DNA from 4 places in the Thauera sinica genome. Region 1 is predicted to be linked to each of the others. Evidence: predicted binding sites of a transcription regulator. Region 1 holds the regulator's gene; each other region holds the start of a gene.
What was found. The regulator FNR, encoded in region 1, switches genes on or off when oxygen is low (the NO sensors DNR and NnrR bind a similar motif). The targets are predictions, from matches to a motif close to TTGANCTAGNTCAA.

Region 1 (7,207 bases):
CGCGGTGGTGCGCGCCTTGGCGCGGGCTTCGAGCAGCTTGCCGAGCAGGATCAGCGTGATGATCATCGCCGAGGCTTCGAAATACACGTGCAGGTCGTGGCGGCCGGCAAGCGTCACCGCCAGGCTGTAGAAGTAGGCCATGCTGGTGCCGAGCGCCACGAGCACGTCCATGTTGGCGCTGCCGCCGCGCAGCGAGGCCCACGCGCCGCGGTAGAAGCGCGCGCCGATCCAGAACTGCACCGGCGTGGCCAGCAGCAGTTGCAGCCAGCGCGGAATCACGTCGTGGTGCAGTTCGCCGCCCGGCCACAGGCCGAACATCGCCGGCATCTGCGCGGCGAGCGGCAGCGTGAGCAGCACGGCGATCCAGAAGTGGCGCAATTCCGCCCGCCATTGCACCTCGTGCCGCGCCCGCGCCTGTTCGCGCTGCAGCGCGCCCGTCTCGGCAGCGCCGAAACCGGCACGCTCGACCGCGGCCTTCGCCGCCTCGAACGTCAGCGCGCCGGCGGCGTAATGCAGCGTTGCGCGCTCGGTCGCCAGATTGACGGTGGCCTGCACGCCCGGCAGGCGGTTCAGCACCTTCTCCAACCGGGTGGCACAGGCGGCGCAGGTCATGCCCGAGATGGCGAGTTCCATCGTTTCCTGCCGGCCGTGGGGCTCGACCACGCCGGGCGCGCCGAGTGTGATTCCTGACATGGCATCCTCTTGCGCACGTTGATCGTGAAGCGCAGTGTAAACTCCGTACTCAGCTACGGAGTCAACCCCATGGACCCTCACGAGCGGAAGGAATTCACCCGGACCGCCGCGGCGCCATCGCAATTCACCATCGGCGCGCTGGCGAAGGCCGCCGGCGTCGGCGTCGAGACGATACGGTACTACCAGCGCCGCGGCCTGCTGCGCGAACCCGGCCAGACGCGCGGAGCCTACCGGGTGTATGGCGACGAAGAGCTTGCCCGCCTGCGCGCCATCCGCCGGGCACAGCAGCTCGGCTTCTCGCTCGAAGAGATCGACGGCCTGCTCTCGCTCAACGAGGAACGCGACCGTCGGCACGCACGCGAGGCGGCGCAGGCCAAGATCGGGCTCATCGACGCCCGCATCCGCCAGTTACAGGGAATGCGCGACGCGCTGGCCGAACTGGTGCACTGCTGCGAGCACGCCGAGGCAAGCGCCCCCTGCCCCATCCTGCGCGCCTTGTCGCAGGATTGACGCATTCTGCTCGCCGCCGTGCCGAGGCCCGCGCCGCCCGACCCTCAAACCGCGCAGACGACACCGCTCCACAGATCGCCCCCCAGCGTGGGCGCGTGGTAGAGGCCGAACAGCCCGAAGCCCAGCACCAGCAGGCCCGAGGCGAAGCGCACCTTGCGGTTGCGGGTGAAATCGCGGAAGCGCTTGAACAGCATGCCCGCCAGCAGCAGGTTGGGCAGCGTGCCGAGGCCGAATGCCAGCATCAGCCCGGCGCCGCGTGCGCCGGAGCCGGTGACCAGCGCCGTGGCGAGGATGGAATACGTCAGCCCGCAGGGGATGAAGCCCCACAGCAGGCCGAGCGGCAGCGCCTGCCGGACCGAGCGCGCCGGCAGGAAGCGGCGCGTGGCGGGCTGGATCCGCCGCCACAGGATGTGTCCGACGCGCTCGATCGGCGCCAGCAGGCGGGTGAAGCCGGTGAGGTAGAGGCCCAGCGCGACCAGCATCAGGTTGGCCAGCACGTAGAGCGCCATCTGCACGGGCAGCATGCCGTCGTACAGCATGCCGACCGAACCGAGGGCGCCGACGACACCGCCGATCGCCGTATAGGTCGTGATGCGGCCCAGGTTGTAGGCCAGGTGCATGGGCCACTGCGGCCTGCCGCCCGGCGCCTGCACCTGCGCGGTGAGCGCGCCGACGATGCCGCCGCACATCGACACGCAATGCGTGCCGCCGAGCAGGCCGATGATGAAGACGGCGAAATAGCCGGTTTCGGGCATGGGCGATCAGCGCGAAGAACTGGAAGACACGGGAAGACGACGCCGCAAGCGACGGGATCGCCATTCTACGCCGCGGCGCAACACCGCGCCGTTCAGATCACGCGGGAATAGCGCGTCCTTTCACGGTCGGCGCGCAGGTAGCGGTCGAACACCATGGCGATGCCTCGCACCAGCAGGCGGCCGGCGGGCAGCACGCTGATCCAGTCGCCCTCGATCTTCAGCAGGCCGGCCTCCTGCATCTCGGCCAGGTCCTGCAGCTCTTCGGCGAAGTATTCGCGGAAGTTGATCAGGTGGGCGATCTCGATCGACTGCATCGACAGCTCGAAATGGCACATCAGCGCCTGGATCACCGCCCGGCGCAGGAGATCGTCGGCGGTGAGTTCGATGCCGCGCAGCACCGGCAGTTCGTCGCGGTCGAGCGCGTCGTAGTATTCGTCGAGCGTCTTCACGTTCTGGGAATACACCGGCCCCACCTTGCCGATCGCCGATACGCCGAAGGCCAGCAGATCGCACTCGGCCTGGGTGGAATAGCCCTGGAAATTGCGGTGCAGGCGCCCCTGGCGCTGGGCGATGGTGAGTTCGTCGCCGGGCTTGGCGAAGTGGTCCATGCCGATATACACGTAGCCGGCTTCGGTCAGCCGCCGGATGCCGAGCTGCAGCAGTTGCAGCTTCGCGTCCGGCGTCGGCATGTCGCTCATGAAGATGCGCCGCTGCGGCTTGAACAGGCCCGGCAGATGCGCATAGCTGTAGAGCGACACGCGATCGGGCGCGATCTGCAGCACCTGCTCCAGCGTGCGGTTGAAGCTGATCACGTTCTGCTTGGGCAGGCCGTAGATCAGATCCATGCTGACCGACTTGAAGCCGGTCTCGCGCGCGGCATCGATGACGAGCTTGGTTTCGTCGACGCTCTGGATGCGGTTGACCGCCTTCTGCACGTCCTCGGCGAAATCCTGCACGCCGACGCTCATACGGTTGAAACCGAGATCGGCGAGCAGCTTCACCGTGTCGAAATCGACCTTGCGCGGATCGACTTCGATCGAGTATTCGCCGTTGGGCACCAGCGTGAAGTGCTCGCGCACCGCCGCCATCAGCTCGCGCATCTCGTCGTGGGACAGGAAGGTGGGCGTGCCGCCGCCGAGGTGCAACTGGGTGACCTGCCGGCTACCTTCCAGACAGGCCGACTGCATCGCGATCTCTTTTGCCAGATATTTCAGATACTTCGCCGAGCGGCCATGATCCTTGGTGATGATCTTGTTGCAGGCGCAGTAGTAGCAGATCGTGTTACAGAACGGGATGTGGAAGTATAATGAGAGCGGTTTGCTGACCCCGCCGATCACCCGCTTCGCCAGCCAGGCCTTCAGCGCATCGGCGTTGAAGGCTTCGACGAAACGGTCTGCGGTAGGATAGGACGTGTAGCGCGGGCCGTTGATGTCGAAGCGGCGAATCAGTTGCGGATCGAATATGAGTTCGTTCGGGCTGGTCATTGTCGTGCTGCGGGTGTACTGCGGGGATGTGCCAAACAATGGCAGATCACCCTCGTTTTGTGGTTGACGTGGATCAACGGCGCCCGGGATGGGCCGACGTCGGCCGTCCGCGATCCGAACTAGGGAAACAAGATTTCGTGCAGATGAAGGCGGCAGCTCCCATCACGATCAATGGGCTCAAGGCGTCGTGCTCGCAGTGTAACCTCGTTGAGCTGTGTCTGCCGTTCGGAATGTCCGAGGACGATCTGAACCGTCTCGACGAACTGGTCGGCGCGCGGCGCAAGATCAAGCGCCAGCACAGCCTGTACCGCGCGGGCGACACGTTCGAAGCGATCTACGCGATCCGCGCCGGCTCCTTCAAGACCGACGTGCTGCTGGAGGATGGCCGCGACCAGGTCACCGGCTTCCAGATGACAGGCGAGATCCTCGGCCTGGACGGCATCAGCACCGAATCGCATTCGTGCAACGCCATCGCGCTCGAGGACAGCGAAGTCTGCGTGATTCCCTACGCCAAGCTCGAGGAGCTGTCGCGCGAGGTCGAAGGCTTGCAGCATCAGTTCCACAAGGTGATGAGCCGCGAGATCGTGCGCGATCACGGCGTGATGATGCTGCTGGGCTCGATGCGCGCCGAGGAGCGCCTGGCCGCCTTCCTGCTGAACATGTCGCAGCGCTTCACCGCGCGCGGCTTCTCGCCGGCCGAGTTCCACCTGCGCATGACGCGCGACGAGATCGGCTCCTACCTCGGGCTGAAGCTCGAGACGGTGTCGCGCGCGTTCTCGCGCTTCCAGGAAGAGGGCCTGGTGAGCGTGCAGCAGAAGCACATCCGCATCCTGGACGCCGCCGGGCTGAAACGCCTGCTGCAGCACCAGTCCGGCAGCCGCTGAGGCGGGCGCTGCCGGCCCGCGCACGGATTCAGGCGGCCCCGCCCAGCGCCGCCAGGTAGCCGAGCGGATTCTTCGTCAGCGCCACCGACACGATCCACAGGAAGACCGCCGTCGCCGCCGCAAACGCGGCGCCCCTGACCGCAAGCGTGCGTCCGCGCTTGAGCGCCACCGCGCCGAGCACGATGTAGGCGATCAGCCCGAACACCTTGGCCGTCACCCAGTCGGCGACGAAGGGATACTGCCCGATCATGGCTGCCAGCACGAGGGCGCTGCCGAGCAGCAGGGTGTCGACGATGTGCGGCAGAACCCGCGTCAGACGGTGATGCAGCAACCCGCTGCCGCTCAGCATCCACGTCCCGCGGAGCAGGAAGCCCAGGCCGCTCAGGACCACGCAGGTGACGTGCAGGTGCTTGATCGCGAAATACATTCCTTCTCCTGAATCTCGAACGCGCGGGCTCTGGTACTTGGGGAAGCGACCCTAACACGAGCGCGCTAAAATTGCTTCTCACTACGGAGAGCATGCTGATGGCCACCTCGCCTGTCGATATCCCCACCCTGCTGCGCCGCATCCCGCTGTTCAGCGAATTGTCCGATGCCGATCTCGATCGCGTCCTGCGCTTTGCACGCGAACGCCGTCTGGCACGCGGCGAGGTGCTGTTCCAGCGCGGCGACCTGCCGCACGGTTTCTACTTTCTGGTCAGCGGCCAGGTGAAGCTGGCGTTCTCGTCCGCCCAGGGCACCGAGAAGGTGGTCGAGATCCTCGGCCCGATGCAGAGCTTCGGCGAGGCGGTGATGTTCATGAACCGTCCGTACCCGGTGTTTGCCGAAGCGCTGAGCGAAAGCGTACTGCTGCACATCGGCCAGGCCGTCGTCACCGAGTTGATCGAGCAGGATTCGAAGTTCGCCCTCAAGCTGCTGGCAGGCATGTCGGTGCGCATGCACGGTCTGGTGAGCGACGTCGAAACCTATTCGCTGCGCTCCAGCGTCCAGCGGGTGATCGGCTACCTGCTGCAGCAGGCCGACGGCGACAAGCCCTGCGAATTTGCGCTGCCCACCAGCAAGCAGGTCATCGCCTCGCGGCTCAACCTGACGCCCGAAACGCTGTCGCGCATCTTCCACGACCTCTCCGACGCGCGCCTGATCACCGTGCAGGGCAAGCACATCACGCTGCACGATCCGGTCCGCCTGGCCCGTTACCAGAGCTGAAAGCCTGTTCCCGATTTTCTGCGCAAAAGTGCCAGAAAAGCGAGATGTATGAACTGCATCTAGACCACCCGGAAGCCGTGCGTGCCGTCGCGGGCGAGTTGCCCGACCAGCCCGAACTCCCAGTCCAGGTAGGCCTGCATGGCGGCGGCGGTGTTGTCCGTGCCCTCGTACGGCCGGCGGTAGCGGTCGATGGGCAGCGATGCCAGGCGGGTCTCGCCGTGCTCTTCCGGCAGGCCGGCGGCGAACCACGCGGCATTGCCGCCGTCGAGCAGCAGGACCTCGGCATCCACCAGCGCCTGCAGTTCCGGCACCACGAACTGCGCAAGCTGACTGCTGCCGCAGGTGAGCACGTAGCGCGCCACCGATGGCACGGATTTCAGCGCGTCCGACAACTGCGAACGCAGCGCGAACCAGGCGCCCGGAATGTGCCGGCGGCGGTAGTTGGCGCTAGTGGTGAAATCGAGCACGGCGACGTCGTCGCCGGCCGCCTGCCAGCGCGCCAGCGTTTCCGGCTGGATGCGGCTCGCCGCGGGCGGCTGCGGCAACGGCGGCGCCCACGGTCCGCTCGCAACGAATTCCCCGGCCCCGGCGCCGTCCAGCACATGCACGTCCCAGCCCATCTGCGCCAGCCAGGAAGCGCTCATGTTGGCACGCACGCCGTCGCTGTCCGCCAGCACGATGCGGGCGCCGCGCACCGGCGCCACCATTTCGGTTTCCTGCACCAGTTGACCGCCCGGCACCGGACGGAAGCCGGGCAAGTGTCCGGCTTCGTATTCCTCCGGCGTGCGCACGTCGAAGAAATAGGTGGTGCGGCCCTGCTGGCCGCGCCAGCGGTCCACCTCGGCCAGCGTGGCGCGGCGCACGCCGGCGCGCCCGGCCAGCGCATGCGCACGTGCCGCGGCATCCGCGCGCGTCGCCTCGCCCGCCTCCGGGAAGCGCCGGCCGGCGCCGCGTTCGAGTTCGAAGCCGGCCAGCGTCCAGCCTATCGTGCCGTTGCGCAGCGCTGCCACCGGGTTGGGAATGCCGGCGTTGATCAGCGACTGCGTGCCGATGATGCTGCGCGTGCGGCCGGCACAGTTCACGATGACCCGCGTGTCCGGCCGCGGCGCCAGTTCGGCGATGCGCAGCGCCAGTTCGGCGCCCGGCACGCTGGTCGAGCCGGGGATGGTCATGGTCTGGTATTCGTCGAAGCGGCGCGCATCGACGATCACCACGTCGGCGCCGGCGTCGATCAGCGCCCGCACTTCTTCCGCCGGCAGCGACGGCGTATGGCGCTCGGCCTCGACCAGCTCGCCGAACGCCTTGCTCGGCACGTTCACGTCGCGGAACAGTTCGCCGCCGGCCGCCCGCCAGCCTTCGACGCCGCCGTCGAACACCGCGACGTTGGTGTAGCCGAGCGCGCGCAGGCGCCGCGCGGCGAGTTCGGCCAGGCCCTCGCCGTCGTCCAGCGTCACGATGGGCGCGTCGCGGCGCGGCAGCTTGGCGTAGGCATCCAGTTCGATGCGCGCCAGCGGAAGATTGGCGGCGAACAGCGGGTGCGCCTGCGCGTGGGGGTCTTCCTCGCGCACGTCCAGCAAGGCGATTTCGCGGCGTTCGAGCAGCGCGGCGCGCACGGCAGCATAGCCGGTCAGCGGGATGTCCCGGCGCGCGGCCGGGGACGGGACGGAATGGGTCA
Region 2 (7,207 bases), 1.1 Mb from region 1:
CCGGGCTCCAGCCCAGCTCGCGCATGAAGCCGCCTTCGAAGGAAAGCTGTTGCTCCAGGGTGTGGCCCGGCGCGGCATGCATGGCCTGGCGGGTGCGCACCAGCGCCTTGGTCGGCATGGCGGCGAGCTGCGCGGCCGTCGCATCCACCCTGGCAGCGAACTCGGCGTCGTCGTAGGCGGCCCAGATCAGGCCCCAGTCGGCGGCCTTGTCGGCGGGCAGCTTGTCGGCCAGCATGGCCAGCCCCAGCGCGCGGGCCATGCCGACGCGCTGCGGCAGGAACCAGGTGCCGCCGGTGTCCGGAACCAGGCCGATCTTGCTGAAAGCCTGCAGGAAGGAGGCGGAGCGGGCGGCCAGCACCAGGTCGCAGGCCAGCGCCACGCTGGCGCCGGCGCCGGCGGCGATGCCGTTGACCGCCGCGATGGTGGGCACGCGCAGGTTCTGCAGGCGCAGCACCAGCGGCTTGTAGTTCTTCTCGACGATGTTGCCGATGTCCGGCATGCGGCCGCCGGGCTGCGTCGCCATGTCGGGGTCGGCCAGGTCCTGGCCGGCGCAGAAGGCGCGGCCGGCGCCGGTCAGCACCAGCACGCGCACCGACTTGTCGGCCTGGACGGCATCGAGCGCGTCGCGCAGTTCGGCGTGCATCTCGCCGGTGAAGCTGTTGAGCTTGTCCGGGCGGTTCAGCGTCAGCCGGGCGATGCCCGCATCCACCGAAAAGAGGATGTTCCTGTATTCCATGGTCCGCTCCTCAGACGTGGTAGCGGCGCTGGACGACGCGGAAGCGGTTGGCGACGAAGGCCGAATCCGCATACGAGGCGTTGGCCGCCGGGTTGCCGCCGGTGCCGTGGTAGTCGGAGAAGGCCGCGGACTGGTTCACGAACACGCCGCCGGTGAGGTTGATGGACAGCGCGACCTTGCTGCGCCAGGTGGCCTCGGTCATGGCGTCGATCACGTCCTGCTTCGTCGAATACACGCCGACGGTCAGCGCGCCGTGGGTGCCGACCACGCGCTCGGACAGCGCGATCGCCGCGGCGGTGTCGGCCACCTTGACGATGAAGCTGATGGGGCCGAAGCGCTCTTCCATGTAGGCTTTTTCGTCGGCCGCGTCGCAGGCCAGCAGCACCGGCGTGCGCACCTTGGCGCCGGGGAACTCGGGGTTCTCGAGGGCGGTGGAGGCCAGTACGACCTTGCCCAGCGCGCCGCTGTCGGCCACGCCGATGCGCTCGGCGGTGTCGGCGGACTGGATCGCGCCCAGCACGGCATGCGCCACCTCGGGCTTGGACAGGAAGCGCTCGATGGCCTTGGCCAGATCGGCGCAGAACTCGTCGTAGCTCTTGTGGCCGTCGTCGGTCTCGATGCCGCCGGCCGGCACGAAGATGGCCTGCGAGGTGGTGCACATCTGGCCGGAATACAGCGACAGCGTGAAGGCGAGGTTGCCCAGCATCGCCTTGTAGGCGTCGGTGGAGTCGATGACGATGTTGTTGACGCCGGCCAGCTCGGCATAGACCTGGGCCTGGCGGCAGTTGTCGATCAGCCACTGGCCGAACACGTTGCCGCCGGTGAAGTCGATCGACTTCACCGCCGGGTGGGTGGCGAGCGCCTGGGTGGTGGCGCGCTTGGCGGCCACGCACAGGCTCACCAGGTCGGGGTCGATGCCGTTCTCGGCGAGCACCGCGCGGATCGTGCGCACGGTGATGGCCGCCGGCAGGATGGCGTTGCTGTGCGGCTTGACGATCACCGCGTTGCCGGTGGACAGCGCCGCGAACAGGCCCGGATAGGTGTTCCAGGTCGGGAAGGTGCCGCAGCCGATCACCAGGCCGATGCCGCGGCCGACGATCTGGAAGTGCTTCTTCATGGCCAGCGGCGGGTTCTTGCCCTGCGGCTTTTCCCACGCCGCCTCGGCCGGCACGAAGCCCTGCTCGCGCCAGGCGTAGGCGACGGCCTCGAGGCCGCGGTCCTGCGCGTGCGGGCCGCCGGCCTGGAAGGCCATCATCCAGCCCTGTCCGGTGGTCATCATGACCGCATGCGCGATCTCGAAGCTCTGCCTGTTCAGCCGCTCCAGGATCTCCAGGCAGATGCCGGTGCGGCCGTCGGTGCCCATCGCCTGCCAGCCCTTCATGGCCTCGAGGCCGGCGGCGATCAGCGCGTCCGGCTCGCACACCGGATAGCCGACGTCCAGCGCCACGCCGTAGGGAGAGGCTTCACCCCCGTGCCAGCCGGTCTGGCCCGGCTGACCCAGTTCGAAGTGCTTGCCGAGATGGGCCTCGAAGGCCCGCTTGCCTTCCTCCGGCGCCGTCTCGCCATACAGCCTGGGGCTCGGCATCTCGGGGAAGGGAGACCAATATCCGCGCGTGGAGATGGCGTTAAGGGCGCTCTCGAGGGTGGCGCGGTGTTTTTCGAACAGGGGATGAGTCATTCGTCTCTCTCCGTTGGGGTTATGGGTGTAAACGATACGAATGGATTTGATGGATGTCAATGCATGGTATCCAATCTGTTGGCCGCCATGGGGCGTATTTCTGTAATGAGGAATCGGTTACCAGAAAAGAAAAACTTTTAAAAACATAAAATTGAAAGAGTATGGGCCGCCATTTTTTGCCGATCGTCATTTTTCATGGCGTCTTGCTTACTTCTGATTCGGGTGTATTTCGATACCAAAAACTAGAAATATTTATATGTTTGTGTATCATTAAATGGCCGTTCCGCCAGAGCCGTTGGCGCGGGTCCGGCGTCTCCCGGCCGTTCGGCTGGAGCGATGCCGCCGCCCGGGGGCGGGATGGTCCGGGCCGTTCCGGCATCGTCCCGGTGAACATGCTTCGTGTCCCTCCTTCCCGGTCGGCAGGCCGCCGGAAAGCGGCGGCCATCCAGCTTTCTTTTTACGCCTGCAGAACCCGTCCATCCACCACCATGTCGACCGCCCATTCCGCCGTCCGACGCAGCGCCGACGCTATCCGGCACACCGGCGAATCGATAGACTCGCTCACCGCAAGTCAAGTCCCGTTCGCAAATCCGGTGTCCACTCCCATCCACAAACGTCTCGACGAGTTCCGCCAGCTCGACCGCGTGCAGGCGGGCTCGCTGATCATCTCGGTCTTCGGCGACGCGGTCGTGCCGCGCGGCAGCCGCATCTGGCTCGGCAGCCTCATCCGGCTGCTCGGCCCGCTGGGCCTGAACGAGCGGCTCGTCCGCACGTCGGTGTTCCGCCTCGCCAAGGACGAATGGCTGGGCAGCGAGCCCGTCGGCCGCCGCACCGACTACCTGCTGACGCCATCGGGCCAGCAGCGGTTCGAGGATGCCTCCCGCCACATCTACGCCTCCAGCACGCCGCAATGGGACCGCCGGTGGCGCCTGATCGTCGTCGTCGGCGAACTGGGCGGCAGGGAGCGGGAGCGGCTGCGCCAGGCCCTGTTCTGGCAGGGATTCGGTGCGCTGGGCGCGGACTGCTTCGTCCATCCCAGCGCGGAGCTGATCGCGGCGTTCGATGCGCTGGTCGCCGAGGGGCTGGCCGACGTCCTGCCGCGGCTCAAGCCGCTGCTGGCCGCCGACGCGACGCTGGGCACCGCGGCGAGCGATGCCGAAATGGTCCGCCGCGCCTGGAACCTCGAGCGCCTCGCCGGCATGTACGCCGACTTCGTCGGGCGCTACCAGCCCATCCTGCAGCAACTGCGCGACAGCGCGGGCGACGTGGACGACGAGAGCGCCTTCCTCGTGCGCACGCTGCTGATCCACGACTACCGCCGCCTGCTGCTGCGCGACCCGGAACTGCCCGACGCGCTGCTGCCCGCCGAATGGCCGGGCCAGAAGGCGCGCCTGTTGTGCAGGGAGCTGTATCGCCGGCTGCTGGCGCCATCCGAGCGTCACCTGGACGCCCATTTCCAGTTGGCCGACGGGCGCACGCCGGAGGCCGCGCCGTTGCTGTTCGAGCGCTTCCGCGACGTCGACCCGCTGCTGCAGCCGCTCTGACCGTTCCGGCGGCGCGGCCGCGCCGTGCGGCGCCGGTCGGGCAGATGGAGAAGGGCTGCGCGGCGGTTCTTCTCGCCTGCGAGTTGTGTTACACGTAAAGAAACGTTTTCTTTATTTTGTAATCACGTCGGAAAGGCCGGGCATGAGCGAAGAACTGGAAGGCAAACACGGAGTGCAGTCGCTCGAGGTGGGCATGGCCATCCTGCGGGCGATGGCGGCCGGCAAGCGCTCGATGATGCTGAAGGACATCGCCATCGCCGCCAGCATGCCGCCCTCCAAGGCGCACCGCTACCTCGTCAGCCTGATCCGCAGCGGGCTCGTCGAGCAGGACAGGCTGACTTCCCGCTACGACCTCGGGCCGTTCGCGCTCAACCTGGGCCTGGTCGCACTGGACCGCATCGACCGCATCCGGCTGGGGCTTGCCGCCATCACCGACCTGCGCGACGTCACCAACGAGACGACCTCGCTCGCCGTATGGAGCGACGACGGCCCGGTGGTGGTGCGCTGGGAGCGTCCGCGCCGCCCGATCACGGTCAACGTCGTGACCGGCACCAGCCTGTCGCTGCTGTCCTCTGCCGCGGGGCGCGTGTTCGCCGCCTGGCTGCCCGAACGGCAGACCGAGGCCCTGCTGCTCAAGGAGATCGAGGCCGGCAAGGCGCCGGGCGTGGCCAGCCTCGCGCAGGCCCGCGCAGTGCTCGCGGAGGTGAGGGAGCAGGGGGCGGCCATCCTGTCCCGCGGCTACTTCGCCCGCGGCGTCGAGGCCGCCGCCGCGCCGGTCTTCAACTTCAAGAACGAGATCACGATGTCGATCGCGCTGGTCGGCGTCGAAGGCTCGATGGACCTGACCCCCGGCAGCCCGACCCTGGACGAACTGCGCCGCGCCACCCACGAACTGTCGCTGCGGCTGGGCGCATCGGCCGACACCGCCTGATGCCTCGTTGCGATACAACTTTTTCGCTTGACGAGTTCTTTTGTCTCATTTCTAATACGCAGAACTTATTACGCGATTCAGAATAATGGTCCGCCGTCGCCACCGATGCGCGGCCCGTCGCCAAAACCCATGGAGGAGAAACCATGAAGCTGCGTAACACCCTGATGGCCGCCCTCGGCCTGGCCTTTGCCGCTACAGCCGCCCGCGCGGACATCAACGTCGGTGTCGTGCTCTCGGCAACCGGCCCGGCCGCTTCGCTGGGCATCCCGGAAAAGAACACCATCTCCCTGCTGCCCCAGACCATCGGCGGCGAGAAGGTGAACTACATCGTGCTCGACGATGCCTCCGACACCACGACCGCGGTCAAGAACGCGCGCAAGCTCGTGGCCGAGAACAAGGTGGACGTGGTGATCGGCTCCACCACCAGCCCCGCCTCGCTGGCGATGATCGACGTCGTCGCCGAGGCGCAGACGCCGATGATCTCGATGGCGGCATCCGCCCGCATCGTCGAGCCGATGGACGACAAGAAGAAGTGGGTGTTCAAGACTCCCCAGAACGACCTGCAGATGGCCACCGCGATCATCGAGCACATGGCCGCGAAGAACGTCGGGAAGGTCGCCTTCATCGGCTTCGCCAACGCCTACGGCGAAGGCTGGTACGAGCAGTTCAAGAAACTCGCCGACGTGCGCGGCATCGAGATCGCCGCCAACGAGCGCTTCAATCCGGCCGACACTTCGGTCACCGGCCAGGCGCTGAAGCTGATCTCGGTGAAGCCCGACGCCGTCTTCATCGCCGGTTCCGGCACGCCGGCCGCGCTGCCGCAGAAGGCGCTGCGCGAGCGCGGCTACAAGGGCGTGGTCTATCAGACGCACGGCGTGGCCAACAACGACTTCCTGCGCATCTGCGGCAAGGACTGCGAAGGCACGCTGCTGCCGGTCGGCCCGGTGCAGATGGCGCGCAGCCTGCCCGACAGCAACCCGGTCAAGAAAAGCTCGCTGGCCTACGTCGAGAAGTACGAGGCCACTTACGGCAAGGGCACGGTCTCGAGCTTCGGCGCCTACGCCTGGGACGCCGGCGTGCTGCTGGACGCGGCCGTTCCCGGCGCGCTGAAGAAGGGCAAGCCGGGCACGCCCGAGTTCCGCGCCGCGCTGCGCGACGGGCTCGAGCAGATCAAGGAAGCCGCGGGTGCGACCGGGATCTATTCGATGAGCCCCACCGACCACCTCGGCCTCGACCAGCGTTCGCGGGTGATGATCGAGATCCGCAACGGCAACTGGTCGCTGCTGAAGTAATCATCCCGCACGGGCGGCCCGCAACCGGCCGCCCCCGTCTTGCGGACGGTGCATACTTGATCGAGCGGCGCCCGGCCGGGCCGGCCGCGCGCCGCGATGGGGCAATCGATGGATCTGACGATAGCGCTGATGCTGGCCCAGGACGGGCTGACGAACGGAGCGATCTACGCGCTGCTGGCCTTGGCGCTGGTGCTGGTGTTCGCGGTGACGCGGGTGATCTGCATCCAGCAGGGGGAATTCGTGGCGTACGGGGCGCTGACGCTGGCGATGATGCAGTCGGGGTCGGTGCCGGCCACGGTGTGGCTGTTGGTGGCGCTGGGCGCGGCGGTGGCGGTGCTCGACGGCGCGGCGGCGCTCAAGGCCGGGCAGGGGCGCCGGCTGGCGGCGGTGCTGGGCTGGAACCTCGCCGGCCCGCTGGCGCTGGCGGGCCTGCTGGCGGTGCTGCCGGTCCCGTCCCTGCCGCTGGCGGTGCAGGTGGGGCTGGCGCTGGCGGTGGTGGTGCCGATGGGCCCCTTCATGTACCGGCTCGTCTACCAGCCCATCGCCTCGGCGCCGGTGCTGATCCTGCTGATCGTCTCGGTGGCGGTGCACGTGGCCATGGTCGGGCTGGGGCTGCTGTTCTTCGGTGCCGAAGGCCAGCGCACCCCGGCCTTCAGCGACGCCAGCCTCGAAGTGGGGCCGCTCTTGGTGTCGGGGCAGACGCTGTGGGTGATCGTGGCCTCGCTGGTGCTCATCGTCGGGCTGTACCAGTTCTTCGAGCGCACGCTGTACGGCAAGGCCCTGCGCGCCACGGCGATCAACCGGGTGGGGGCGCGGCTGATGGGTATCTCGCCGTCGCTGGCGGGCAAGCTCACCTTCTTCCTGGCGGCGCTGATCGGCGCGCTGTCGGGCGTGCTGATCGCCCCCCTCACCACCATCTACTACGACACCGGCTTCCTGATCGGGCTGAAGGGGTTCGTGGCCGCCATCATCGGCGGACTGGCCAGCTACCCGATCGCCGCGCTGGGCGCGGTCGCGGTGGGGCTG
Region 3 (7,207 bases), 1.4 Mb from region 1:
TCGACACCGGATTCACCCATTCCCACGCCAGCGAGCCGGTGGCCGCCGCCGCCAGCAGGACGAAGCCGAGCAGCCAGTAGCGCGTGCCGCCCGCGGGCGCCTTGCCGCCCTTGAGCCCGAGGCGCCGCCGCAGCCAGGCCGCGGCATCGGTGACGAGGTTCATCGGGCACACCCAGGAACAGAACAGCCGGCCGCCGAACAGCAGGTAGAACGCCAGCACGATGCCGCCGCCGAGCAGCGCCTCGCGGTAGGGCCAGTGGCCGGCTGCGAGCTGCTGCGCGACGAGGAAGGGGTCGGTGAGCGGCAGCACGTCCAGCGTCAGGCTGGACGCCAGGCTGCCCTTCACGATCCACGCGCCGAGCCACGGACCGGCGAGGAAGACCGCGAGGATGCCGATCTGGGACAGGCGCCGCAGCAGCAGCCACTTGTGCGCCCGCAGCCAGCCCTTGGCCGCGACCGCCTCGCGCCCCGGACGTGCCACCACGCCACGCTGCGCCGCCCCGCGCACGCTGGTGGGCGGCGGCGGCTTGCGGCCGGCCGCGCCGGCGGAATCCTGCGTGCTCATGGCTTCCACCTCATGGCTTCCACCCCGAATCGAGGCCGCCCGGCTTCGGGAACGGCTTGTAGTCGGGCACCGCCTGTTCGTCGCCGGCGGGCCCCTCGCCCGGGCCGACGCGGGTGTCGCCGTGGGCCTTGCCTTCCAGTCCGCGCACCGGCAGCTCGACCTGTTCGCCGATCAGCGATTCGCCGGCGGCCTTCTTCTCTTCCCAGCCGCGCAGGTAATGCTCGGCCTTGGAGCCCTGGGCGAGCCGTACCGGCAGCACCTTGATCGCCGCTTCGCCCGGCAGCACGCAGGACTTCTCGCACTTGCCGCAGCCGGTGCAGTGCTCGGAATGCACCGTCGGCAGCAGCATCGCGTGGCGGTCGGAACGCGGATTGTGGATGCGTTCGAGGGTGATCGCCTTGTCGATCACCGGGCACACCCGGTAGCAGACGTCGCAGCGTAGGCCGAGGAAGTTGAGGCAGTTTTCCTGGTCGATCAGCACGGCGAGGCCCATCTTCGCCTTGCCGATGTCCTTCAGCCCGCGGTCGAGCGCACCGGTGGGACAGGCGGCGACGCAGGGAATGTCGTCGCACATCTCGCACGGAATCTTGCGCGCCTCGAAGTAGGGCGTGCCGGTGGCGACGCCGTCACCTAGTCTGGCAAGTTGCAGCGTGTCGTAGGGGCAGCCGCGCACGCACAGGCCGCAGCGCACGCAGGCGGCGAGAAAAGCGGCCTCCGCCAGCGCGCCCGGCGGCCGGATGGCCGTCGCCGGCAGGGCCGAAGCCTGACGGGCGTACAGGCCGGCGCCGAGCGCCAGCAGCCCCGCGCCGCCCGCGACGCCGGCCGCATCCTTGAGGAAGCGGCGGCGCGAGGACGGCACGGCGCCCGACTGGCCGCCGGCCTGGCCGCGTTTGTCCTGGTCGCTCATGATCCGTACTCATCCGCCCCCGGCCGCATGCCCTTTCCCGCCTCAGGCTTTGACCACCTTCACCGCGCACTTCTTGTAGTCGGTTTCCTTGGAGATCGGGCAGGTGGCGTCCAGCGTGAGCTTGTTCACCAGCCGTCCCTCGTCGAAGAAGGGCACGAAGATCAGCCCGACCGGCGGCTTGTTGCGGCCGCGCGTCTCCAGCCGCGCGACGATCTCGCCGCGACGCGAGGCGACTTTCACCGCCATGCCGCGCTGCAGGCCGCGCCTGGTGGCGTCGTCCGGGTGCATGAAGACCTGCGCCTCGGGCACCGCCTTGTGCAGTTCGGGCACGCGGCGGGTCATCGAGCCGGTATGCCAGTGCTCCAGCACGCGGCCGGTGCACAGCCACATGTCGTACTCGGTGTCGGGCTTCTCGGGCGGGTCCTGGTAGGGCAGCGCGAAGATCACCGCCTTGTTGTCCTTGTGGCCGTAGAACTTCACGCCCTCGCCGGACTTCACGTACGGGTCGTAGCCCTCGCGGAAGCGCCACAGCGTCTCCTTGCCTTCGACCACCGGCCAGCGCAGGCCGCGCGTCTTGTGGTAGAGGTCGAAGTCGGCGAGATCGTGGCCGTGGCCGCGGCCGAACATGGCGTATTCCTCGAAGAGGCCCTTCTGCAGGTAGAAGCCGAGCACCTTCGATTCGTCGTTCATGTAGCCCTTGATGGCGTGGCCGTTGGCCTTCTCGACGTCGGCGAGCGGGAACTTGTTCACCTGGCCGTTGGCGTACAGCACGTCGAACAGCGTCTTGCCCTTGTATTCCGGCTTCTTGGCGATCAGCTCGGCCGGCCACACCTCCTCGACCTTGAAGCGCTTGGAGAACTCCATGTACTGCCACAGGTCGGACCTCGCCTCGCCCGGCGCCGGTACCTGCTGGCGCCAGAACTGGGTGCGGCGCTCGGCATTGCCGAAGGCGCCTTCCTTCTCGGCCCACATCGCGCTCGGCAGGATCAGGTCGGCCGACAGCGCGGACACCGTCGGATACACGTCGGACACCACGACGAAGGCTTCCGGATTGCGCCAGCCCGGATAGATCTCGCCATTGACGTTGGGCCCCGCCTGCATGTTGTTGGTGGTGGTGGTCCAGTAGCACTTGATCTTGCCGTCCTTCAGCGCCCGGCTCTGGGCCACCGCGTGCAGGCCGATCTTGGCCGGGATGGTGCCCTCGGGCAGCTTCCAGATCTCTTCCGTATGGGCGCGATGCACCGGATTGGTGACGACCATGTCCGCCGGCAGGCGGTGGGCGAAGGTGCCGACTTCGCGCGCCGTGCCGCAGGCCGAGGGCTGGCCGGTGAGCGAGAACGGGCTGTTGCCCGGCTCGCTGATCTTGCCCACCAGCAGATGGACGTTGTAGATCATGTTGTTCACCCAGGTGCCGCGGGTGTGCTGGTTGAAGCCCATGGTCCAGAACGACACCACCTTGCGCTTGGGGTCGGCATAGACCTCGGCGAGGCGCTTGAGCCTGTCCACCGGCACGCCGGACAGCCTGGAGACATGCTCGGCCGTGTAGGTGGACACGAACCTGGCGAACTCGTCGAAGCCGATGTCCCTGGCCGCGCCGGTGTCGCCCTTGGGCTTGCCCTCGGCGTCCGGGTAGCCGTTGCTCGCGGCCTTGGCCTCGAGCGGATGGTTCGGACGCAGGCCGAAGCCGATGTCCGTCTCGCCCACCTTGAACTTGACGTTGCGATTGACGAAGGCGGTGTTCACCCGCTTGGTCTGGATGATGTGGTTGCAGATGTAGTTGAGGATCGCCAGGTCGGTCTGCGGCACGAAGATCATCGGGTTGTCGGCCAGTTCGTACGAACGGTGCTCGAAGGTCGACAGCACATGCACTTCGGTGCCGTCCTTGGACAGGCGGCGGTCGGTGATGCGGCTCCACAGGATGGGGTGCATCTCGGCCATGTTGGAACCCCACAGCACGAAGGTGTCGGTGTTCTCGATATCGTCGTAGCAGCCCATCGGCTCGTCGATGCCGAAGGTACGCATGAAGCCCGCCACCGCGGAGGCCATGCAGTGGCGCGCGTTGGGGTCGATGTTGTTGGTGCGGAAACCCGCCTTGTAGAGCTTGGAGGCGGCGTAGCCTTCCCAGATCGTCCATTGGCCGGAGCCGAACATCGCGATCGAATCCGGCCCGTTGGCCTTCATCGCGGCCTTCCACTTCTCGGCCATGATGTCGAACGCCTGGTTCCAGGTGATGGGCGTGAACTCGCCGTTCTTGTCGTACTTGCCGTTCTTCATGCGCAGCAGCGGCTTGGTGAGCCGGTCCTCGCCGTACATGATCTTGGACAGGAAGTAGCCCTTGATGCAGTTCAGGCCGCGATTGACGGGCGAATCCGGGTCGCCCTGCGTCGCCACCACGCGGCCGTTCTGCACGCCGACCAGCACCGAACAGCCGGTGCCGCAGAAGCGGCAGGCCGCCTTGTCCCAGCGGATCCGGGTCCCGTCCGGGCTCCTGGTCTGCGCTTCCGCGACCACCGGGATGCCGATGCCGGCGCTGGCCGCCGCGGCCGCAATCGCGTTGGTCTTGATGAATTCGCGTCGATCCATGGTCATTTCATGCCTCCAGATGTTCGAGACCTTCGTCGGTGTATTCGTAGGCGAGCGTCACGCCGTGGACTTTCGGCGCCATGTTCACTGCCAGGATGGAATCGGCGACCGACCAGCCCTCGCCGTCTTCGACGGTGACGACGATCCTGCCGGTCTCGGCCGACGCACCGTGCATCTCGACGCCCGGGATGCCGCGCAGGCTTGCCTGCACTTCGGGGAAATCGGCGGGCATCGCCCGCACGACCAGACTTGCGACCTTCATTGCTTGACCTCCGTGGGGGCGTTCATCGCATCTGCATCCATGGACCGCAGCTCGATCGCCCGCACCGGACAGGGCCCGGAGCAGGCGCCGCAGCCGTTGCAGGCATCGGTCTCGAGCACGGGCAGCGCCACCCCGCCCAGGCGCGGGCGAAAGCGGATGGCGGCGGCCGGACAGGCTTCGCCGCAGACCCGGCACTCGACGCCCTGCGCCGCCAGGCAGGCTTGGCCGATGCGCACGCGCAGCGTCCAGGGGGGATCCTCGGCCTGCTCGCGGTACAGCGCGCGGGGTTCGCAGCGGCTGACGCACTCGCCGCAGAAGGTGCATTCACCGCCGGCGAAGTCGACGGCGGGATAGCCGCCGTCGGCGCGCACCAGGATCTGCGTCGGACAGTGGTCGATGCAGGCAGCGCAGCGCGTGCAGTGGGCGACGAAATCGGCCTCGTCCCGCGCCCACGGCGGACGCTGGGCGGTGGCGGCAGCGGCATTCACGCGTCCGCGCAGAAAACCACGGCGCGACATCGAGGCGGCTTCCACAGGCTCTTCCCGGCAACTGATCGTTCGCATTAAAGGCCATGACGCGAACCGGGCCATTGATTCGCATCAAGCCTGCACCCGCGGAAGGGGTTTTTTCACAACGGGAAAACGCCTGCCCTCGCAGCCGGGGATGGCGGGCCGGAGCCCGCCCGTGCGGCGCTCAGCGGCGCAGGTGCTCCACCGCCCACACCGCGGCCTCGACCCGCGAGCGCAGCTCGAGCTTGCGCAGGATGTGCTTGACGTGGACCTTCACCGTGCCTTCGGCGATGTCGAGTTCGCGCCCGATGAGCTTGTTCGACAAGCCGGCGGCGATCTTCTCGAGGATGCGCACTTCCTGCTCGGTGAGTCCGGCCGCCGCCGCGGTGTGCGGCCGGTTGTCGCCGCGCAGGGCGGCGGCGAGCAGGTGGGTGAGCTGCTCCGACACGACGATGCGCCCGGCCGCGGCGTCGCGCAGCGCGGCCATCATCGCCTCGGGCTCCATGTCCTTCAGCAGATAGCCGTCCGCACCGGCCTGCAGCGCCGCGACGAGGTCGGCGGCGCGGTCGGACACGGTGATCACGACCACGCAGGCGTCCGACTGCGCCGCGCGCAGGCTGCGCAGCACCTCGATGCCGCCCATGTCGCGCATGTTGAGGTCGAGCAGCATCAGGTCGGGCTGGAGTTCGCGCGCCAGCACCAGTCCTGCCGCGCCGCCGGCCGCCTCGCCGACCAGGCGGAAAGCGGGGATCGTCTGCAGCATCTGCGCCAGTCCCTTGCGGAACAGGGGGTGGTCGTCGACGATCAGGACGCGTTGCTGCTCGCTCATCGAAGCGGGTTCTCCAGGGCGGGGGGAAGGGGTGCCGGCGCGTGGTGGCTGGCGATGAAGCGCAGGCCGACCCGCGTGCCGCCGCCAGGCCGCGGGCTGATCTCGAGCGTGCCGCCGAGGCCGCGCGCGCGTTCGCGCATGATGGCGAGGCCGTGATGCTGCCACGGATCGGCAGGCGATCCGCCCAGACCCACGCCGTCGTCCTCGATGACGACGCCGACCTCGCCGCCGGGGCCACACGACAGGCTCACGGACGCCCGCCGTGCATTGGCGTGGCGCACCATGTTGGACAGCGCTTCGCGCACGATCTGCAGCACATGGACTTCCTGGTTCGGACTCAGCCCGCAGTCGGCGAGCCGGGTGCTCAGTTCGACCTGCACGCCGCCGCGGGCCGCGTGCTCCTGCACCGCCTCGCGCAGCAGGGTCGGGAAGTCGCCCGACAGTTCGAGGCGGAAGGACACCAGCAGCTCACGCAACTGGCGGTAGGCCGCGCCGATGCCCTCGCGCAGGTCCGCCAGCACCGCCGCGGCCTCGGCCGCGCGTGCGGGGTCGCCGAGCAGCGGCTGCAGCAGGCTGACCTGGATCTTCATGTACGACAGGGCCTGCGCCAGCGAGTCGTGCAGTTCGCGCGCGATCACCGAGCGCTCCTCCTGCAGCGCGAGCAGGCGCTCCTGCTCGCCGCGCCGGGCGGCGCCGAGCGCCATGCCGATGTGGCGGGTGAGCGCCTCGACGAGCTGGAACTGCCAGTCCTCGAGGCGTGCCCCCGCGGGCAGGGTGAGCCGCAGCATGCCGTAGTGGTATTCGCGGTCGCGCAGCGGGATGCGCAGCAGTTCGGCCTCGCGCGCCGGCGGATCGATGCGCAGCGGGTGCGCCGACGCGCGGCACGCGCCGCAGGCGGCATCGCCCAGGGCCAGGCGTTCGGGACAGGCGCCCAGCGTGGAGGCGATCACCGTGGCGGGCCCGTCGTGCCGCGGTTCGATGCACACGAAGCTGCTCGCCAGGCCGGCGATCTGCTCGATGTCGCGCAGCGTCGCCTCGTAGGCTTCGGGTGCGGTCGGCGTCTGGTAGAGGCGCGCGATGGCGTGATAGAGCAGTTCCAGCGAGCGGTTCGAGCGCTGCAGCGCGGCCGTCTTGTCGGCCACGCGCTGTTCCAGCGTCTGGTACTGGCGCGACATCTCGTTGGCCATCAGGTTGAAGGTGGCCCCGACGCGGCCGAGTTCGTCGTAGCCGACGTGCGTCACGCGGGCGGAGAAATTGCCGCGCGCGATCCCCTGCGCCGCCCGCAGCAGATCCACCAGCGGGCGATGCACCGAACGATGCAGCATCAGCAGGGCCAGCGCGATGACGACCAGGATGGCGGCGATGGCGGCGGCGAGAATCTGCTTGAGGTCGGCGATGCGGGCCTCCGTGTCCTGCTCGAGCACGGTCACCAGCGTGTCGAGCTGCCCGACGAAGAGATCGACCTCCACGAGCAGTTTCTCGACGTTCTCCTGCGCCATCGGCGCCTTCTCGCCCATCGTCGCCTCGAGGCGCGGCCTCAGGCTGGTGTGCC
Region 4 (7,207 bases), 1.4 Mb from region 1:
TTCCAATACGTATATTAAGATACAAGACTACATCCCGACATCGTTCGACTGTATAACGTCCTGGACTAACTCTGATCGGCGCGGCAGCCACAGGGCTGTTGTTACCTTATTTCTCTGGATACGGAGTGTCTTCAGCAATTTGTAACGATGGTCCCGTTGCGGGAGTCCTCGGCCGTCCATGCGCTGGCGATAGACCGTCCCTTCAATTCAAGGCAGAACTCTTGCGGAGTGCTTCCCGACGGGAGCAACGTTACAGTCACGCAAATGCTGTCATCGACAGAACGCCATACGCCTTCGCTGCCTGTCCCAGCAGACCAATATGGCGAAATCGGCCACCCTGGTAGAAGTGAATGAGTGTTGGCCCGAACCGGTTGGATACGGCGAGCGTATTGCCCGAGATAGGCTGGTACGCGCTCGATGTAGATGTATCCGCCGTAAGGCCATCCTGGGAAATGGCGACACAAAGTAGCGCTGCCAAGCGTCCCGCACTCATCCATGATCTGGCGGAGCGCATCATGGGCCTCCGCGTCAATCATGGGATGAACATCATCAACGACTACGTGCGAGCCATTCGCCATACCCATGAGTGCTCTCCGATGAGATGCCGGTATTCATACCGGCCTCATGAATGATATCGAACAGATATTCTCTTCGGGCAGCTTTTTCAGCTCATCGTCATTATTATGACGGGGACGAGGTAGCCCTCATGGGTTGGCTTGGGTGATTTTCGTCGTCGCGTGCGTGGGCAATCGGGCGGGGCTGCCCGTCGGACTGGCACGGAGATCCGTCCGCATTCATGCGAGACGACCAGGCGCATGCGCGCCGGCAGCGCCATGCGCAAGCCGGGCGCGGCGGCTGCCCGATGATGAACGTCAGGCTCCGATCACCCCGGCTTGCCGTCGACGCGCGCCCGCGTCAGGAAGGGGAAGTAGCGCCACGCATAGAGGGCGAACGCGATTGCCCACAAGGTGGCGGCCAGATGCACGCCGCCGGTGGCGGCGGCCGGGATGGCCGCTACCGTGAGTACGCGGGCGACGGCGGCGATCTGCACCAGCACGTAGGCGGCGGTTTCCACCGGGCCGGCGGCCAGCATGCGGCCGGTGTGGCCCAGTGCGGTGCGGGTGATCATGCCGATGATGAGGCCGCCGGTCGAGCCGATGGCCAGCGCGTGGATGCCGGCCGACCGTGGCAGCAGGCCCCATTGGGTGGCGGCCAGCAGCAGCAGCCCGACCGGAATCCACAGGTGCGACACGTGCAGCACCCACAGCAGGGCATTCACCCGCGTGGCCCACGGGTTCCAGCCCAGGGTGCGCGCGATCTGCATCAGCGCGGCGATCACCGCGACGATCGCGGCCAGCGGGCCGGCGTCGGCCACCCACAGGACCAGCGCGGCGGCGGTGAAGCCGATGGCGGTGTAGTCGAAGCCCTTGTTGCGCCACTGCTTGACGCCGCGCAGCGCGTTCGCGGTGAACATCGGCACGACGCGGCCGGCGATGATGGTCTCGAGCAGCACGATGAGGCTCAGCGCAAGATGCAGCGTCTTGAGCGGGTCCACGTCCGCGAGCCCGAGCTGCGCCAGGTGGAAGGTCAGGTTCACCAGCGACAGCACGCACAGCAGGCCGCCGATGAAATAGTTGCGCTTGCTCTTGGAGCGCAGCAGCACGGCGAAGAAGATCGCCGCGCAGACCGGCAGGAAGACCACGTCGACCAGCGCCGCGACGGTGTTGCTGCCGAAGGCCATCGCCAGCCGGCCGGCGATCCACAGCGCGGCGAGCGCGGCGAGCGGCTTGCCGGTGGGCGTGTCCAGCCCCGTCCAGGTCTTGCCCGCGGTGAACAGGAAGCCGACGATGACCGCTGCCGCAAAGCCGAAGATCATCTCGTGGGCATGCCACCAGATGCCGGGCATCCGGGTATGCAGCACGCCGGAGTACACCAGCGCCCAGATCGGGATGGCGACGACGGAGAACAGCACGGCGAGCAGGTAGAAGGGGCGGAAGCCGAGCGCGAACAGCGAGAAGGTGTCCGGCGGGATGCGGTGGGAGGTGGGTTCGTCGAGTCGTATCAGTGCCATGGCGTGTCGGGCTCTCTCTATCGGTACGGCGGCCGCGCCGGCGGGCGGGCCGCCTGTGTCATTGTCGTTCAGTGGCTGGTGCCTTCGTCGCGGCTGATCTTGTTCCACACGTTGTACTTGCCGACGGGCTTGCTCATCGGCAGGCGCTTGACCTCCTTCAGGCTCTGCGCGTCGTAGACGATGACCGCGCCGTCGTTCTCCCACAGGCTGGCGAGCGCGTAGCGGCCGTCGCGGGTGAATTCGATGTGGGCGAGCGTCTTGCCCGGCTCGCCGGCGATCTCCTTCACCACTTCCAGCGTGCGCTTGTCGATGACCTGCAGGATGTGCTTGGCGTCCTTGCTCATCATCGAATCGACGAAGGCGTAGGCGCTGTTGGAGTGGCTGCGCAGGAAGAAGCCCGGGCCGCGCGTCGGGATGCGCCGGATCACCTCCCAGCTCGCCATGTCGATCACGGTGACTTCGCCCGACTTCAGGTTGGTGCTCGCCATCACCGTGCGCGGCTTGCCGTCCGGCCCGGTCCAGTCCCAGGTGATGCCCGAACCCAGGTGCGGCATGCCGTCCAGCGGCAGGTTCGCCACCTTCTTGCGCACGTCCAGGTTCACCACCTGGCCCACGCCCTCGCGCGAGGCGCCCATCAGTTCGGAATAGTCCGGGGTGAAGAAGAAGTCGTCCAGCACCTCGTCGAGGACCGTGCGGCGCGGGTTCAGGTAGCCGGGGATGAAGCTGCCCTCGCGCTGCTTGAAGTCGTGGACGAAGCCGACGGGAATGTCCTCGACCGCCTTCGTGTAGCTGATCTCCCACACCTCGGGCACGTCCTTCAGCGCGGCGATGAAGGACTGGCGCGGCGTGGCGTCGTACACCGCGGACACGCGCGAACTGCGCTTGCCGTCGCGGTCGAGCGCCTCGATCGACTTCACCAGGTTGAGGTCGCCGTCGAGCAGCACCAGCGTGTTCGGCAGGTAGTTCGCCACCGCCACGTGCTTGCCGTCGGGCGACACGGCGACGTTGCGGGTGTTGATGCCGGCGCGGATCTCGGCCACCACCTTCAGGTTCCACATGTCGAACTTGGTGACCCAGCCGTCGCGCGAACCGAAGAACACGTAGCGCCCGCCGCCGGCGAACTTCGGCCCGCCGTGCAGCGCGTAGCGCGACTGGAAGCGGAAGATGGGCTCCAGCCGGTCGCCGTCGAGCACGCTGACGTGGTGGTCGCCCGCCTCCACCACCAGGAAGAGATTGAGCGGATCGGCGGCGAACACCGGCTTGTCGCCCAGCGTCTTCGGGTCTACGTGCTGGATGCGCGAGGCGCGGATGTCCGCCTCGGTCCATGCCGGCGCGGGCACCACCGGCGTGTAGATCAGTTCGGCGAGCGCCGCGATCTCGTCCCTGGAAAGCTGCCCGCCGAAGGCCGGCATCTGCGTCGCCGCGCGCCCGCCCCCGATCACCTGCACGGCCTCGGCCTTGCGCAGCCGCGCCAGGTTGTCCGGCAGCAGCGCCGGCCCCATGCCGCCGAGCCGGTCGGGGGAATGGCAGCTCGCGCAGTGCTGCAGGTAGAGCGCCGCCGCATCGGCGCGCGCGCCGCCCTCGGCGGCGAACGCCTGCACGGCGAAGATCGCGACCATCGCCAGCACCCACAGCACGATCACACGGACGAAGGGCTTCATGCGTCCACCTTCTGCAGCCGGACCCAGGGCGTCGTCACCACCCGCTCGCGGCCGTAGTCGGCCGGGGTGACGCCGATCTCGTCGTCGCTCAGGTAACAGGCCGGGTCTTCCGCCCACGGATTGCCCGTGACCTGGCCGGCGCGCACCCTCGAGCTGCCGTTGCAGATGTCGATGTGGCGGCAGGCGCCGCAGCGCCCCTCCAGCCGGCGCGGATGCTGCTTCAGCCCGGCGAGCAGCGGGTCGGAGAGATCGTTCCAGATCTCGCCGAAGGCGCGCTGGCGCACGTTGCCCAGCGGCACGTGCCACCACATCGTGTCGGGATGCACCACGCCGAGGTTGTCGATGTTGGCCACGTTCACCCCGCTGGCGTTGCCGCCCCACTGCCGCAGCTTGGCCTCGACGTGCGCCACGCGGTCGGGAAAGCGCCGGCGCACCCAGTGCAGCAGGAACACGCCGTCGGCGTCGTTGTTGCCGGTGACGAAATCCTTGTCGATGCCGCGCCGGTGCAGGTCCAGGCAGGTCTCGAACAGCAGTTCCATCGCCTCGCGCGTGGTGCGGTGGCGCGCATCGCCGGCGCGGTGCTTGTTGCCGCGCCCGGCATAGTTCAGGTGCGAGAAGTAGAACTTGTCGATGCCTTCGTCCTCCACCAGCTTCAGCAGGCCCCGCAGATCGTGGGCATTGCCCTCGGTCATCGTATAGCGCACGCCCACCTTGATGCCGCGCGCCAGGCACAGCCGGATGCCGGCCAGCGAGGCGTCGAACGCGCCCTGCTTGCGGCGGAAATGGTCGTGGGTGGCGCCGATGCCGTCCAGGCTGACGCCGACGTAGTCGAAGCCGATGCCGTCGATCGCGTCGATGTTGCCCTCGTCGATCAGCGTGCCGTTGGACGACAGCGCCACGTAGAAGCCCATGCCCTTCGCGCGGCGGGCGATGTCGAAGATGTCCGGCCGCAGCAGCGGCTCGCCGCCGGACAGGATCAGCACCGGCACGCGGGCGGCCTTAAGGTCGTCCATCACCTTGAACACCTCGGCGGTATCCAGCTCGCCGGGGAAATCCTTGTCCGCCGAGATCGAGTAGCAGTGCTCGCAGGTCAGGTTGCAGCGCCGGATCAGGTTCCAGATCACCACCGGGCCGGGCGGATTGCGGCGCGGTCCGGCGGGCGTGGGATGGTCGAGTTCGCGGATGAAGTGCGAGATGCGGAACATGGGGCTTCTCCTGTATGCGCCGATTACAACCGAGCGCATCAGGCAAGAAAATGATGCCGGTCAAGGGCACCGGCACGACGCGCCGCCCGCCAGCGGTGGATCGCGCGCATCCCCTGCAGCGCCGGCGGCCACCACACCGCACCGAGCGCGAGTACGGCCGCCGGCATAGAGCAAGCAGCTACGGAAAGCGGAAAACGTAACGCCGTCCTGAGCGCCAGCGGTGCAGGTGACGTTTCAAGAAGAAACCGAACGGGTTCCCGCTGTTGGGCATGTTGGAGAGAAAGAGGTTGTCCGCACCCGGAGCAAGATCGAAGACCATCTTGAAGCTGGTGCCGAAACTATAGGCGCTCCCTCCCTCACCCCCTTGCCCAGCCGTCAGGAAATCGCAATTGCGCCGCAAGGCCGAAACCGTCTCACGGGAACCGCCCTCGAATGGATGGGACGCAGACAACAACCGACGCAGCAGAGGATATCGGCGCAAGGTGTGGCGGTAATCGACGCTCGGAGCGCTTGAATCGGCGGCCTGTGCGGCCCGGAAAGCCTGGCGAATGAGGTGCTCCAGTGTTTCGGTCCGAGGCCAGTCGGCATCCGGCTCGAACAGGATCGCCAGTAGATTCCAGCGATGTGCCGGCCACAGGTCGAGATAGCGGGTCGCCAGCGGCAATGGCAGTGCGCTGGCCAACAGGTTGACACACAGGGTTTCGACCCAGCGTTCGAACAGCAGTGCCGGTTCCGTCTGCCGTGTATCCCCGCGCCAGCCGGCCAGGGGCGAAGCGGCGCGGTCGGAATCCTCCAGCGCGGCCCACAACCGAGGCAGCCAAACCTCGGCGCAGACGTCGACGCGATCATCCTGAATCGCGCTGAAGGCGGCCGCGTCAAGGCGAGGTGTCGCATCCAGCAAAGTCCGGATGCGACGCGCCCGTGACGGCGGATGCCAACGGTTGGAGAGATAAGGAGAGGCGGCGAATTCGGGTGAATATTGGTTGGCGTACATCACCGCATCTTCTGCCGGATTGAATTGCCGGGGCAGATCGTCGAATGGAACATACCCCTGCCACGCCCAGCGCACATCTTCGAGCGGCAAGACGAGACTGCCCGCCGCTTCACGCCCGGCGGCCCGGATCGGAAGCAGGCCGTAGATCTGGGTACCGATGTTGTCCTGTCCGTCGGCGTAGGCGGCAAGGCCCGGTGAGTTCTGTAACCGGGCCATTGCGACACGGAATTCATCCCAGTTGCGGGCGCGATTCAGCGCGTGCAGGCTGACGGACCCCAATCCCTGGTCGAGCGCCGGCCAGCGCAGAAATAGTCCGATGCCCCCTCGTTCAGTCAGTAATTGTCCGCCCGCGAAACCGTAGGTATCGTGACGCTGGCTCTTGCCGCCACGCAACCCGATGTCGCTCTCCCGGTGTGTCAGCGCCTGCCAGCCCTGGCTCGTCTTGACGCGTCGGCGAGGCAGGTCGACCTCGCCCCAGAAAAGGTCTTGATTGTCCATCATGACGCCGGTCATACCCCAGGCAATGTCCGGGTTGCGACCGACGACGATTCCCGGCGCACCCGGGAAGTTGGAACCGAAGGCATCGAGCCCCTCGGCCGAGCGCAGGTGGAAGATCAGATTGAAGCCGGGATTGACAAGCCCCATGTGCGGATCGTTGGCAAGCAGCGGAAAACCGCTGCGAGTTCGCCGCCCGCGCACGGCGAAGACATTCGAGCCGATGTCCGGTGACTCCAGCCCCAGCCGCTCCAGCCCGGCCTTGGCCGAAAGCAGCAGTTCCTCGAGCGCGCCTGCAAACTCGATGGTCAATGCTGTCGGCAAGGAGGGATAGGTCGCGCCGGCCTCGTCGATACTGGAAAACAAGCGGGCGGACCGGCGTGTTCCGAGGGCGGAAGTCACGAGCGTGTGATAAAGCTCAAACTGCCACGCGGAATTGATGAAATATTTGAGCTGCGCAACCAGATACGCATCAATCAGGCGGAAGGGCTGTGGCCGGTAGCCCAGCGCCAGGAATTCCGGCGGCAACAGCCTGGTTTCGGCCAGACCCTGGTTGATGCCATCCACGTAGGCTTGCAAGTGCTCACGTTCGGCGGCGCCATCCGGGTCGTCAGCCGCCCGTTCGGCCAATGCAGTGAGATCGAGGCTACGCTGGAAGCGGTCCGTCGACAGCGCAGTCCGGCCCAACACTTCTCCCAGCCGGCCGCTCGCCAGCCGCCGGGTGAGATCCAGTTGCCAGAGGCGCAACCGGGCACTGGCATAGCCTTGCGCGTAGTAGACG

Region 2: a site for FNR is predicted at 2,461-2,474, ahead of paaN (phenylacetic acid degradation protein PaaN). Genes of this name have one in related genera too.
Region 3: a site for FNR is predicted at 4,907-4,920, ahead of napF (ferredoxin-type protein NapF). Genes of this name have one in related genera too.
Region 4: a site for FNR is predicted at 4,988-5,001, ahead of nirJ (heme d1 biosynthesis radical SAM protein NirJ). Genes of this name have one in related genera too.

What each region holds. Positions count from the first base shown of each region.
Region 1 is NZ_CP023439.1:2,943,488-2,950,694, forward strand. Features, by position in the region: gene CCZ27_RS12695 (heavy metal translocating P-type ATPase) at 1-693, opposite strand, end outside; gene CCZ27_RS12700 (MerR family transcriptional regulator) at 763-1,203, shown strand; gene CCZ27_RS12705 (sulfite exporter TauE/SafE family protein) at 1,248-1,958, opposite strand; gene hemN (oxygen-independent coproporphyrinogen III oxidase) at 2,051-3,442, opposite strand; gene fnr (fumarate/nitrate reduction transcriptional regulator Fnr) at 3,586-4,326, shown strand; gene CCZ27_RS12720 (SirB2 family protein) at 4,355-4,753, opposite strand; gene CCZ27_RS12725 (Crp/Fnr family transcriptional regulator) at 4,852-5,532, shown strand; gene CCZ27_RS12730 (rhodanese-related sulfurtransferase) at 5,592-7,207, opposite strand, start outside.
Region 2 is NZ_CP023439.1:4,090,392-4,097,598, reverse strand. Features, by position in the region: gene paaG (2-(1,2-epoxy-1,2-dihydrophenyl)acetyl-CoA isomerase PaaG) at 1-736, opposite strand, end outside; gene paaN (phenylacetic acid degradation protein PaaN) at 747-2,414, opposite strand; gene paaX (phenylacetic acid degradation operon negative regulatory protein PaaX) at 3,008-3,958, shown strand; gene CCZ27_RS17885 (IclR family transcriptional regulator) at 4,101-4,889, shown strand; gene CCZ27_RS17880 (ABC transporter substrate-binding protein) at 5,033-6,181, shown strand; gene CCZ27_RS17875 (branched-chain amino acid ABC transporter permease) at 6,290-7,207, shown strand, end outside.
Region 3 is NZ_CP023439.1:4,331,556-4,338,762, forward strand. Features, by position in the region: gene napH (quinol dehydrogenase ferredoxin subunit NapH) at 1-565, opposite strand, end outside; gene napG (ferredoxin-type protein NapG) at 576-1,472, opposite strand; gene napA (nitrate reductase catalytic subunit NapA) at 1,515-4,061, opposite strand; gene CCZ27_RS19070 (chaperone NapD) at 4,063-4,317, opposite strand; gene napF (ferredoxin-type protein NapF) at 4,314-4,835, opposite strand; gene narL (two-component system response regulator NarL) at 5,011-5,655, opposite strand; gene CCZ27_RS19085 (histidine kinase) at 5,652-7,207, opposite strand, start outside.
Region 4 is NZ_CP023439.1:1,538,261-1,545,467, reverse strand. Features, by position in the region: gene CCZ27_RS06790 (NnrS family protein) at 884-2,071, opposite strand; gene CCZ27_RS06785 (cytochrome D1 domain-containing protein) at 2,140-3,690, opposite strand; gene nirJ (heme d1 biosynthesis radical SAM protein NirJ) at 3,729-4,937, opposite strand; gene CCZ27_RS06775 (penicillin acylase family protein) at 5,116-7,207, opposite strand, start outside.